DNA from 4 places in the Paenibacillus sp. FSL W8-0187 genome. Region 3 is predicted to be linked to each of the others. Evidence: riboswitches for the same ligand, from Rfam matches in the RefSeq annotation. Region 3 holds a riboswitch; each other region holds the start of a gene.
The links. Region 3 has a riboswitch for cyclic di-AMP ahead of MKY48_RS28495 (TrkH family potassium uptake protein). Riboswitches for the same ligand answer to the same signal wherever they lie in the genome.
Positions count from the first base shown of each region.

Region 1: another riboswitch for cyclic di-AMP. It lies ahead of MKY48_RS31440 (APC family permease); the one in region 3 lies ahead of MKY48_RS28495 (TrkH family potassium uptake protein).
Region 2: another riboswitch for cyclic di-AMP. It lies ahead of MKY48_RS20495 (C40 family peptidase); the one in region 3 lies ahead of MKY48_RS28495 (TrkH family potassium uptake protein).
Region 4: another riboswitch for cyclic di-AMP. It lies ahead of MKY48_RS00495 (C40 family peptidase); the one in region 3 lies ahead of MKY48_RS28495 (TrkH family potassium uptake protein).

Region 1 is NZ_CP150206.1:6,934,150-6,937,290, reverse strand. It holds gene MKY48_RS31440 (APC family permease) at 1-1,637, opposite strand, end outside; cyclic di-AMP (ydaO/yuaA leader) riboswitch at 1,801-1,996, opposite strand; gene MKY48_RS31435 (molybdopterin oxidoreductase family protein) at 2,479-3,141, shown strand, end outside.
Region 2 is NZ_CP150206.1:4,581,040-4,584,180, reverse strand. It holds gene MKY48_RS20505 (ROK family protein) at 1-71, shown strand, start outside; gene MKY48_RS20500 (hypothetical protein) at 478-1,005, opposite strand; cyclic di-AMP (ydaO/yuaA leader) riboswitch at 1,364-1,492, shown strand; gene MKY48_RS20495 (C40 family peptidase) at 1,496-1,972, shown strand; gene MKY48_RS20490 (stalk domain-containing protein) at 2,202-3,141, opposite strand, start outside.
Region 3 is NZ_CP150206.1:6,277,478-6,280,618, reverse strand. It holds gene MKY48_RS28500 (CPBP family intramembrane glutamic endopeptidase) at 1-762, opposite strand, end outside; cyclic di-AMP (ydaO/yuaA leader) riboswitch at 1,054-1,198, shown strand; gene MKY48_RS28495 (TrkH family potassium uptake protein) at 1,263-2,603, shown strand; gene MKY48_RS28490 (TrkA family potassium uptake protein) at 2,620-3,141, shown strand, end outside.
Region 4 is NZ_CP150206.1:102,077-105,217, reverse strand. It holds gene MKY48_RS00505 (M1 family metallopeptidase) at 1-663, shown strand, start outside; gene MKY48_RS00500 (hypothetical protein) at 675-1,502, shown strand; cyclic di-AMP (ydaO/yuaA leader) riboswitch at 1,852-1,992, shown strand; gene MKY48_RS00495 (C40 family peptidase) at 1,997-2,470, shown strand; gene MKY48_RS00490 (C40 family peptidase) at 2,908-3,141, shown strand, end outside.

The sequences.
Region 1 (3,141 bases), 660 kb from region 3:
TTGGTCAGCGGCTGAATGATGCTCCGATAAGGCGAGTGCAGCGTCACCAGCCGGATGTCCGGCTGCCACTTCTTCCATTTTTCCTGGAAGGCCGCCTCGTCCTCCCGCTCGAACGGCACGTACACCGCGATAATTTGTCCTGCTCCCAGTGATTTGGCATAATTCAGCGAGTTCTCCACCACATGCGTGATTCCAGCCACAGGAAGAATAATAACATTTCCCTCAATCGGCTTAACCGGCTCACAGGTCGTAATTCGCAGCTGGTCTGCTACGGCCTCATAATGTTTGTGGATTCGTGTGAAGATCCAAATGATCAGCGGCAGGAAAATCAAGACGGTCCACACTTGGGCGAATTTCGTGAAAAAGAAGATCATCGTCACGATAAAGCTAATGCATGCGCCGGTGGTATTAATGATCAGCTTGACGATCCATCCTTCGGGCTTTTCGCGAATCCACTTCACCATCATCCCTGTTTGGGAGAGGGTAAAAGGGATAAACACGCCGACGGCATACAGAGGAATCAGATGCTCGGTTTTGCCTTCGAAAGTCAGCAGCAACAGAATGGAGAAGAACCCAAGTATGATAATCCCGTTTGAATATCCCAGACGGTCCCCCCGGACGGTGAACATTCGGGGAATAAATTTATCCTTCGCCAGATTAACGGCAAGCAGCGGGAAGGCGGAATATCCCGTGTTGGCGGCCAGGATCAGAATGAGAGCCGTTGTTCCTTGGATAAAGTAATAAAAAACGTTTCGTCCAAAGGTATGCTCGGCAATCTGGGAAACGACAGTGACTTGCTCGCTGGGGCTAACCCCATAGTAATAGGCCAGGAATACGATGCCCGAAAATAACATTGCCAGCAAGGATCCCATCGCGACCAAGGTTTTGGCCGCATTATTCGGAGCGGGATCCTTGAAGTTCGGGATGGCGTTAGAAATGGCTTCAACGCCGGTCAGGGCAGAGCTGCCCGAGGCAAATGCCCGCAGGAGCAGGAACAAGCTGAGACCGGCGACAGGCGTGCCGATCGGCGTGTGAAGCTCTGGTGACGCATGGCCTGTAGCTATGTTGAATATTCCGACGCCAATCAGGATAAAAAGCGCCAGTACAAACAAGTAAACCGGATAAGCCAATATGGTGGCCGACTCCGTAACCCCTCTTAAATTGAGTACGGTCAAACATAGAACGAACACGATGGAGATGGGCAGATTGTAGGCATGCAGTTCCGGAAAAGCAGACGTGATCGCGTCCGTCCCCGCCGATACGCTGACCGCAACCGTCAGGATGTAGTCGACCAGCAGGGAGCCGCCAGCGACCAATCCTGGATACATGCCTAAATTCCGTTTGGAAACCATGTAGGCTCCGCCGCCATGCGGATATGAGAAAATAATTTGTCTATATGATAGGATAAGTGCCAGCAATAAGACCAGGACCCCGACGGCAATCGGTATGGAATACCAATAGGCAGCCGCGCCAACGGTCATCAAGACGATCAGAATTTGTTCAGGTCCATAGGCCACGGACGACAAGGCGTCGGATGAAAGGATGGCCAGCGCTTTGGTTTTGTTCAGCTTTTGCTCGCCCAATTCCGTTGATTTAAGGGGTCTTCCGATGAGGAATCGTTTGATAGAAGATAACATGTTTTTCACCGCCGATTAAGAATAGGTACATGATGGGAACTGCTTGAAGTGAGTTCAATCGGTGTGCCTCATGTGCTGGACATATGGGCTATCTCCATTCCAATATTGATTTTTTGCCAAACAAAAAACACAGGTTAGAACCCTGTGTTTGATCACAAGTTCACAACCCTCTCCATCAACGCTGACGAGGTTAGCTGTCGGATTCGGGCGGTGAGAGTCGCCCTACCTGATAATAGTCGCGGCGTAAGTACGCGCTGCATCAGGATTCACCCCATAGTATGGTTGACAGATCCTATTGGTATCCATCCATACGTGTGGTTCCCCCGCTTTCCCAATTGGAAATTAAGCGAATGTCATGTGAATATGAAGAATGATTTCGAAGCTGAATAGTATATTACGCCTGCTCAAATCTTTTGTAAAACACCCTCCAACGAAGAATAAAGCAGAATTATTTATAAAAAATGACAGATAAGCGCTTACATAAATATGTGGCTTTGACAGGCTTTGTTTTTTGCATGTTTGCTATAGAAAGCATGATTTTCTATGATGCGTAAGGGCAAGTAGCTCAGATGTGATGCGATAGACGCCGGATACAAACAAATTCGCCATGCCGGTCTCGGGGGAGGAGACATGGGCATGGCGAATTTTTTGGGAGTGGTCCATGATTTGGCAAGGAAGAGAAAGGGTCTGGGTTCCTCTTCGTTGCTCTTGATAGGAATATACCCGGAAGGAAGTAGAGTGAAACACCCGCTCAGAAAAAAATGTAAGACTTTACTGGAGCCCTGATTTTCTTTTAAGATAAGGGGATATGATTCAGCGTGTACAAGGGGGAATGGACGAAATGACTCAAGCGATGATTCATCAGGAGAATGGTGTGTTTCCGGCGGTATGTCCGTTGGATTGTCCCGATACTTGCGGTTTGCTGCTGCATAAAGAGAATGGAAAAATCGTGAAGGTTACCGGCAATCCGGATCATCCGATGACGCAGGGAGCCATCTGTAATAAAGTCCGCAATATGGCACATCGGGTGTATCATCCCGAGCGCGTGCTTTATCCGCTGCGGAGGGTAGGGCCCAAGGGTGAGGGGGCTTTCGAGCGGATCAGCTGGGATGAAGCGATTCAGGAGATTACCGGGCGCTACAAGAAGCTGATCAAGGAATATGGCTCCGAGAGCATTCTACCATACAGCTTTTACGGCAATATGGGGATATTGAGCGTGGACGGTATGGATCGGAGATTCTTCAACAGGCTGGGCGCCAGCCGCCTGAAGCAGTCGATCTGTAATTCCGCAGGCACTGCGGGCTGGAAATCCGTGATGGGGTTTAATGGAGGCACCGTCCCGGAGGAAACCGTTCATGCCGATGTCATCATTGTCTGGGGCGGTAATATCGTCAGCACCAATATGCACCAAGTAGTGCTGGCAGAGAAAGCACGCAAGGCCGGTGCCAAGGTCATTGTGATTGATGTTCATAAGAACCAGACCGGGCAATGGTCGGATTGGTTC
Region 2 (3,141 bases), 1.7 Mb from region 3:
CGTACGAGATCGTTCCTGCAGGACTTCGGGACGATGTTGGTCTGGTTGGAGCTGCGGCCTTGTTCCAGTAGCATAGGTGTAAAATAGGTGTAAAGAGAACGTTACGGATAGGATAAAGGATGGAATAGAGGTTAGATAAAAAGCGTTCGGATCGGCGACGTAGTTTCATGTTAACCGAGCTTAAGCGAATTAGACAAAAGCCGCCCTTCAGGGGGCGGCTTTCCACTTATTCATAGAGAGCGGGAAACGGAGCGATCATTTTTTTCATTATAAGTCCGTAACATGTGACAAGTGATAGGCGTGAACCGTAAGCCGTCATCCGTTTTCACTGAAGGCGATTTTTGGTTTCCTGGTTAGGTTTGTTTGTATCCGACAAACAATAAGCGGTTGCTCACACTTTCCCGCGATGCCGGCGGAAACCGCCGGCTCCAAACCCGCACGTGGGATGACCTGCAGGCTTGGAGCCGGCGGCTGCCGCTATTCCATGTACTTGGATGCGTCAAACGTAATCATGGACGTATGATTGGCATGTTCAATCAGTGAAGAAAGCTTGGTTACTTCGCGTTCCTTCTTGCGCGCTTGCGCCTGATAAGATTCCGGATCATATAAAGCGACGTTGAACAGCGTTACGGCACCATCTCCGCTACCACGGCTGCTCTGCCGCTCCAGCTTCTTGCGGGAGCCGAGATGAGCAAGTTGTCCGATATCGCTGCGGATCTGTTGGGCCAGCTCGATCGCTTCCATGATGGTCATGTCGGAGCCGTTCCAGCTAATGGTTTGCGTTGTATTGGAGATTGCCATCAGCAAATCCAGCTTTCTGTAATCCGCAGCGGCGGCCTCGATTTCTTCCGTAATGGCATCCACACTGCGTGCAGGATATTCCGCCGTTTCCCCTTTTTCAATGATTGTGCTGCTGTTGTTCAAGCGTTCCGACATCAATTGATTCATGAGACGGTTGATTGCTGCCCGGACTGCCAAAGCTTCAGCCATCGTGATTTGACTCATAGGGCGCTCCGGTTTGATGCTATCCGCTCTGTTGTCCGTCCGTTTCCGGAATGAATAGGTAGGGTAGAAACGGACTCCCAAAGGATCGGCTATCCTCAAACCTCCGCTGGGTGGCTAAAACTCCCAAGTTCAAAAGATAAAAGATTAACAGCTTAAGAGAACAGAATAAGAGAGTAACAAGCAATTTGAGAAGGAAAGCAGAGTTACATAATTGTCATGACTGTGTGAGATGGTTAACAAATAGTCGGCCGGAATTAACCATCTTTACGACAGCTCCAAACATAAAACGATAGATTTTTAGGATATGATTGACAGCATCCTTGCTTGTATACTATATTAAGAGAAGGTTACAAAACGTTAATGAATTTTGCCGAATTTCGTTTGAAAACGGGGGAACCGTCTTGGGTGAATTACTCTTGTATAGAGAGTATAGGGAACCTTCAACCGAACCCTTAGCTAACTCCGTAGGCATCGAAGGAGAGAACATATTTTGAAGAAGTTTGTCATCACTTTGCTAGGGTCTGCAATTATTTTTTCTTCTGGTGCCGTATCAGCATTTGCTGATCAACAACCGAATTTTCAGTATCAAGTGAAGCAATTGGTAGGAACGCCATACAAATGGGGCGGAACGACCACTAGCGGGTTTGATTGCTCCGGATTTATTCTGTACATGTTTAGAAATTTCGATATGGATCTTCCACGCACTTCCCAAAGCCAGGCTCAAGCCGGTGAACATGTGGATCGCGAAGATCTGCGGGTTGGAGATTTGGTATTCTTCAATACAAGCGGCAGCGGAATTTCTCATGCAGGCGTTTACATTGGTGACGGACAATTTGCGCATGCTTCCAGCAGCAAGGGAGTCAGAATCAGCAAGCTTAGCGATTCATATTACGAGCCACGTTATGTCACGGCACGTCGTGTGTTGAGTCAAGAAAATTATGCGAGGCTGGTAGGAAGCGCAAGCTAATTGGATTACATTGCAGTTTAGGGTTCAATACATAACCAGAAAGCCTGACAAAGGGTTGTCCTTGTCAGGCTTTCTTTTTTTTAGATATCAGAAAGTATAAACTTCGAAGCTTGTGACTTCCTGATATCGCAAGAAAAACGTCTACTAACTGTGGTCTGTCATCTGTGAAAGTAGCGTCGATAGAAGTTTTTCTTACTATAAGTCTGTCAATCCCACAGGGGTTGTTCGGTTACTCCTTAACAACAGAGGCATTCACAGCTGCTTCCATCCCGTTATTATAGAGACGGAACAGGCCAAGACGCCAGAAAGCAGCGCCTTTCAGATCATAGCGTTTGGCCAAACCGAGCTTATCGTCTACGGAAGTGGCTGTTTCGCTGCTTAAGCTGATGCCGAGCAAAAGCTTCTGCTTCGGGACACCTGCTTGGAGTGCCAACTGGATCGCTTGGTCCACCAGACTGTTTGGTTCGGGAACCTGAGATTTGGTTCCGACCGGATTGTACTGATAAGCCATAACGATGAGATCATCGGCGATGGAAGCAAGCGTTTTGTAATCATAGCCTTTATAGGCGCTGTTCAATGGCGGCACCGCTAAGGACAGAGCAATGTCATGCGGCAATGCTGCCTTTAATTGCTTGACATAATCATTGAGCAGCTTCTGCTGGTTTACGACATCCAGTTTAAAACCGAGCCCTTCAAAATCAAGTACAACGCCGCCGAAGCCGTTCTCCGTTACCGCGGCTGTGATGCCTTCAATGGACTTTTGGCGCAGGCTGCTATCGCTCAGTACTTTGGTTAATTCGCCGTTTCCATCCAAGGCGTAGACCATGAGGTATGGTTTAATCTTCTGGTCCGCAGCATCTGCTACCATCGATTGCGGCGTAACGTCACCGGCCGCAGCGGGCAGGCGGTACTCGTCGCCTTGAAGCGTGAACTGACCCTCACGATCGATGCGGCTCCATCCAAAGGCGACTGAATTCATAGATGCAACAAGATCCCGTTCTTGGAAAGATTGCAATGCATAGAAGGCTCTCAAATGCATCTCGCGCTGCGGCGATACAAGGGAGACCGTGCGAGTTGCCTGATTCCAGCCCACATCGACACCGAATTGGCTGCTGAACGAGCTAAGCGGGATCAGTACACGGCCTTCCCGTTGAACCGGCGGGGCCGCA
Region 3 (3,141 bases):
CGTTGCATCCTGAGTCTGCTTGTTGACATAGGCGGAATGGGCGGACGGGACTGAGAAGGATGGCTCATAGGAGCGTAATTTCCCATGTTCGAAGGTGAAACGGTGCTCCAATCGGGAATCGCCAATCTTGGATTCCGGGTCCACATATCGAAGCCGGGGTTCCCCTTCCCGCGTAACCAGCTCAAGGCGCGACAGGTCATAGCCCGCTCGCTGGAGCCAAGGCTCCGCGAGCGCTTGCTTCTCGGCTAATGACATGCCGTCCTCGACGACAAGCAGCATCTGCCTTTGTACATCGCCCTTGTTCAGCTCAATCCGGTCATAGCTGGAGCGGGCGTAATCGTACGAGAAGCCGACGATGCCTGAATTTTGCATGTGCACGTCCACATTGAGGGCATCCCCTCCCGGTTCGCTGAAGCGAACGCGGTATACGTCATAGGGATATTTGGCTTCATAGGTTTTGTTGTATTCCGAAAGTTTCTTTTCCTTCGCCAGATATCCGTAAAGTTCCGATTTGGATTGATATGTAACCAATGTGTCATCCGTTTTTGCAGCCGTAAACTGCAAATGCTCCTGAGCAAAGCTTGAAGCCGCTTGCCGAGCCTGCTCCTTGGATATGATATTCGGAGATGCCATCTCGGTAGAATCCGGATTCGTCGACGGAAACACCTGAAATAATAGGAACAGAATCAGGCCGACTGCGGCAGGCGCGATGAGCTGTTTGAGATTGGGCTTCAGCTTCAAGGGCTCTCTTGCACGATTCATGAAATTCCTCCTCTAGGAAAGTTGATACTCCCACTGGTATTCGATATGCCTGATTAAGTACGCATAGAGTCAATATAACATAGTTATGAAAGTCATAAGCAGCTTATCCCAATATCCGGAATAATGAAACAAATCGATGAAAATGAATGAAAGGTTTCGAAAACGTTAGAGAACCCTATGCTTGTATTCTTGAATATGCCCAATTCGCGCTCTTTTAAAGATTTTTTGGGTGAAAAACGGCATTGGGTTACGTACCAGATTGCGTTATAATCACATCATGCTTCAAGGAACCGAATATTCCAGCCGAATTTCGTACTGAAAATGGGGGAACCATGTAATTGGGGTGAATTTCATTATTCCTAGAATAATGAATAGGGCGACCTGTGGAAATGCCCGAATCCGTCAGCTAACCTCGTAGGCTGCAGCACAGGAACCAGACCGTAAAGGGCACTGCGTTTTCCAGTGTCTTTTTTCTTGATTTTTTTTAAGAAGGTGACCGATTGAACTCTAAATTTAACTGGCTCAGGTTGTCTCCGCCGCAGATTCTCGTGCTTGGTTTTGCGGCTATTATCTTCATCGGGACGGCGCTGTTAATGCTGCCGATTTCCACAAGTACAGGTGAACCGCTTGAATTTATCGATGCCTTGTTCACTTCGACATCGGCAACATGTGTAACGGGTCTGGTTGTGGTGGATACAGGAACGACATTCAGTTCCTTCGGAGAAGTCGTGATTATGCTGCTGATTCAGATCGGCGGGCTCGGATTCATGACGATGGCTACTTTATTTGCCTTGGCTCTGAAAAGACGCATCTCGCTCAAGGATCGCCTCATTCTGCAAGAAGCGATGAATCAGTCCTCGATGGAAGGAATCGTAAGGCTGATTCGCAGAGTGTTGTTGTACTCCCTCATCATCGAGGCCTGTGGTGCCATCATTCTATCGATCCGCTGGGCGTTTGATATGCCGATCGGCCAGGCGATTTATTATGGCGTTTTTCATGCAGTCACGATGTTTAACAACGCCGGTTTTGATTTGTTTGGTGATTTTCGGAGTTTGACCGGGTATGTCTACGATCCTGTAGTCAACATAGTCGTGATGTTTTTGATTGTCTCAGGTGGGATTGGTTTTATCGTATTATCCGATCTGATTGATTTCCGAAAACAGCGGAGACTTTCCTTGCACTCCAAAGTGGTGCTCACCATGACGGCTACCTTGCTGCTGGTTGGATTTATCGTCATTCTTATATTTGAATTCACCAATCCGAGGACGCTCGGCTCTCTGAATTGGGGCGGAAAATTCTTCGGTGCGTTATTCCAGTCCGTAACGCCGCGTACAGCTGGCGCGAATACTATAGATATTACGGGGCTTCGACAGGCCACGCAATTTTTTATCGTGATTCTGATGTTTATCGGAGCATCCCCAGGGTCAACCGGTGGCGGTATCAAAACAACAACCTTCACCATTATGGTGGGGGCGGTTATCGCCATGATGCGCGGGCGTGAAGACATCGTCATGTTCCGTTATCGCCTGGCCCAGGAGCGGGTGCTCAAGGCACTGACCATTGCATTATTGGCACTGCTGCTCGTTCTAATCGTATCGATGATTCTGTCAACGACAGAGGAAGGGAGCTTCCTGGAGATCCTATTCGAAACGACATCCGCCTTCGGTACGGTGGGTCTCTCCATGGGTTTAACGCCTGAACTGACGGGATTCGGGAAGATTTTGATCAGTATTACGATGTTTGCAGGGCGATTGGGGCCTTTGACGCTTGCTTATGCACTGGGGCCAAAAAAGGGTAAAGAATTATATCGTCATCCGGAAGGCAAAATGATTATTGGATAAGGAGTACAGGAGAGACATGAAACCAAAGCAATTTGCAATCATCGGTTTGGGACGATTTGGCGCCAGCCTGGCGCTTGAACTGATGGAACAGGGATATGAGGTGCTCGGCATCGACCGCAGTGAAGAGGTTGTCGAGGATATGAGCGAACTGCTGACGCACACGGTGGTGGCGGATGCTACGGACGAAGAGGTGCTTAAATCGCTCGGTATCCGTAACTTCGACTGCGGGATTGTGGCGATCGGGAACGATATTCAGATGAGCATCTTATCCGCCATCTTGTTAAAAGAGCTTGGTGTCGCCATGGTCGTTGCTAAGGCGATTTCAGTGCTGCACGGCCGGGCGCTGGAGAAGCTGGGCGTGGACCGGGTGATCTTTCCGGAAAGGGATATGGGGATCCGGGTAGCTCACCAACTTGTCACGCCCAACCTGCTCGACTATATCGAATTATCCAAGGACTATCTGATTGTGGAGATGACGGTCACGGACTGCATGGACGGAAAAACGCTTAGCGAGCTCAATACGAGGGTTCGCTACGGT
Region 4 (3,141 bases), 1.2 Mb from region 3:
TCCAATACGGCGGCTCAGGGAGCATCCATCACTTCCCCTGCACCGCTGAAGATGGAATCCTGGAAATACAGCTCGCACGAAAACTACGCACTGAATGTTTACACGAGGGGCAAGCTGGTGCTGCAAGGCATCGAACGACAGGTCGGTCCGCGGATGATGGAGAAGATTCTTCATACGTACGCCCAGAAATACCGCTTCAAGCACCCGACCACGTCCGACTTCCAGAAAGTTGTAGAGCAAGTAAGCAAAACGTCCTGGCAGCCGTATTTTGACCAATATGTATATGGAAGCCAGATGGCGGACGTTGCCATCGACGTGATCAAAACCAAAAATAAAGGCACGGCGGAACATCCTCGGTATGAATCTACGGTCAAGATAACGAGCAGGGACGGGGATATAACCGATGTGCCAATCGTGTTCGCCTTTGAGGACGGCAAAACGGTGGAGCGAACCTGGAGCGGCAAGGACCGAAAAGTTACTTACACCCTGGAGTACAGCACTCCGCTCGCCTGGGCCATGGTTGATCCGAAATATTCCATCGTCCTAGAGAATAAACACATCAATAACTATATGAAGGCAGGAATGGATCCGAAGGTGGTTACACGCTGGAATCTCAGTATTACCAAGCTTGTGGAGACGCTGTTCGGCAGCCTGTCATGGTGAGGGGGGAGCACATGAAAAGTTACGCAGGCCAAGGGTGGATCAGTGTTAAAGACCAGCTATACGTCTCGATTCTGCTCTTCTTATACCGTTTGCTGTGGGGATACTGCCTGTACCGACTCGTAAAATCGGCAGTCGTTCCCCTTCTTATGCGATATCCGGATTCTGCCCCTAACGAGCTCAGCCGTCTTTTATTCTTCTACGAGGGCGAGATGAGCCTATCCCTGAGCAGCACGGTCCACACCTACGCATGGCTTCTGGCCGGTTTGCTCTTGATCAGGATAATCTTCACCCCGCTCATTCGGGCCGGCATCTTCTACAACCTTCACCAGGAAGCTAAGGGCGAGCGCGGTTTATTCTTCTTCATTGGCATGCGGAAACTGTGGAAACCCGTAACGCTATTCTATCTGATAGAGCTCATTCTCACCTTTGCGCCCGGTTACTGGATTCTGCCCAAAATCCTTCCGATTCTGCTGAATGGGATTCAAGAGCCTGTTCTGCTGCTTCATGCACTGCCCTATGCAGCTGGGTGGTTCTTGTACGCCTATCTGATCCGCCTGTTATTGCTCTATATGCAATTCGGGCGCACTGGGGGGTTCGGTATGATCAGCTCTATTCTGGCACTCTTCCGCCGCTTGGGCACGGCAGTGCTGTTGTCCATCACCATCGGCGGATCAGCCTGTATCATTCTGCTGCTCCTGAGCTCGGCTTCGCTCTTCTGGGCCGGGTTGATCGGCTTAATTATTCAGCAGGCCTCTTATTTCCTGAATGGATTATTCCAAATTTGGGTAATTTCCACCCAATATCATTTGTGGAGAGATTCCTCCTCACAGCATTCTTAATCGTTACAATTCGTTACCCTGATATGGTGAATCATGCTCGCGAATAAGCTGTAATCCGAAGTGACACGTTTTTATCTCGAGCTTGATTTTACAAAGAATAAGCATTCATTTATCCTCTATATTACAAATTTCTGAGCGCCAAATTACAAAAAAACCTGTTTCCCCAAGATGGGGACAGGTTTTTTTGTTTAAAAATGATCTTTCCTCGTTTGCCAAATTGTTAATACTCTGCTAAAATAACGAATATGTTAGTAACAACTTTGTCATCTTTACTGTAACTTTTTTGTTGGAACGATGTAAATTCGTTAACTATGTTGGAACGTCAGACGTCAATGAATGGGTTCATCAACATTTTAAGGAGCCGAATTCCCATAACGATATGGGAAGCGGGGGATCCGTTTTGGGTGAATTGATCTCGCAAGAGAGGGATCATAGGGGACCTTTCAACCGAACCCTTAAGCTAACCTCGCAGGCAATGGAAGGAGCTTTTTGTTTTGAAAAAGAAGTTAACGGCTGTTTCTCTCGGCCTCGCACTCGCACTCACATTAGGGACCGGAAGCGCTTTCGCCGATTCCAAATTAAATACAGCAATCAAACCAGCCATTGGTGTCTCTTATAAAACGGGTGGAACCACAACGAATGGTTTTGACTGCTCCGGATTCACCAGCTATGTTTACAAGAAGCTTGGCCTTAGCCTGCCGCGAACGTCTGCAGCTCAATACAAAGTAGGAACGGCAGTATCCAAGAGCAACCTGAAAGCTGGCGATCTCGTGTTCTTCAACACATCCGGTAGAGGTATCTCTCATGTGGGTATTTATGTTGGAAGCGGCAAATTTGCTCATTCCTCATCTTCGCGTGGTGTCATGATCAGTCCGCTAAGCCAGAGCTATTACGCCAACCGATATGTAGGCGCTAAGAGAATTATGAGTCAGAATACGTACAAATCTGTAGCTGTGAACTACAATTAATGTTGGAACTTTATTGATTTACTCTTATAAGAAGCCCTGGGTTTATGAGATTGTGCCGATCTCATCCAGCGGCTTTTTTCTTTTGTTGATTGTGTGTATACCTTTATAACGTTTAAGACAACGAAAAAGTTTCCACTTTTCAAAAAAAAATGAATGAAGATATTGAAATGACTTCGTTTGGTTATTCCATCCCCAATATCCTCTTATTCTTTATATACCCTTCTCTCTCTTCATTAAACACCGTTTTGGGAAAATATTGATTTTATCTGACGCTTCGACAGCTAATACGATTGAAAAATAGCAAAATTCATCAAGAAATAATTGCCAATCCCGCTTACTGTCTGATAGAATGGACGCAGTAACAACTTTGTCATTAATGTAAGTGCTTTAATACATAGATTGCTATGCCTCGCGGCAGCGAAAAGGAGCTTTCCATGCTGAAGAAAACATTATCAACAGCAGCCCTTAGTATCACACTGCTATTCACTTTGGGCGTTGGCAGCGTGTTTGCTGATAGTGCGCTGGATCAGGAAATCGATAAGGTGCTAGGTACACGATACAGCTACGGCGGTACGACCGCGAGCGGATTTGACTGCTCCGGCTTCACCATGTATGTATATGCCAAACTCGGTTTGAAGCTCCCGCATCAATCCGGCTCTCAATTCGACATG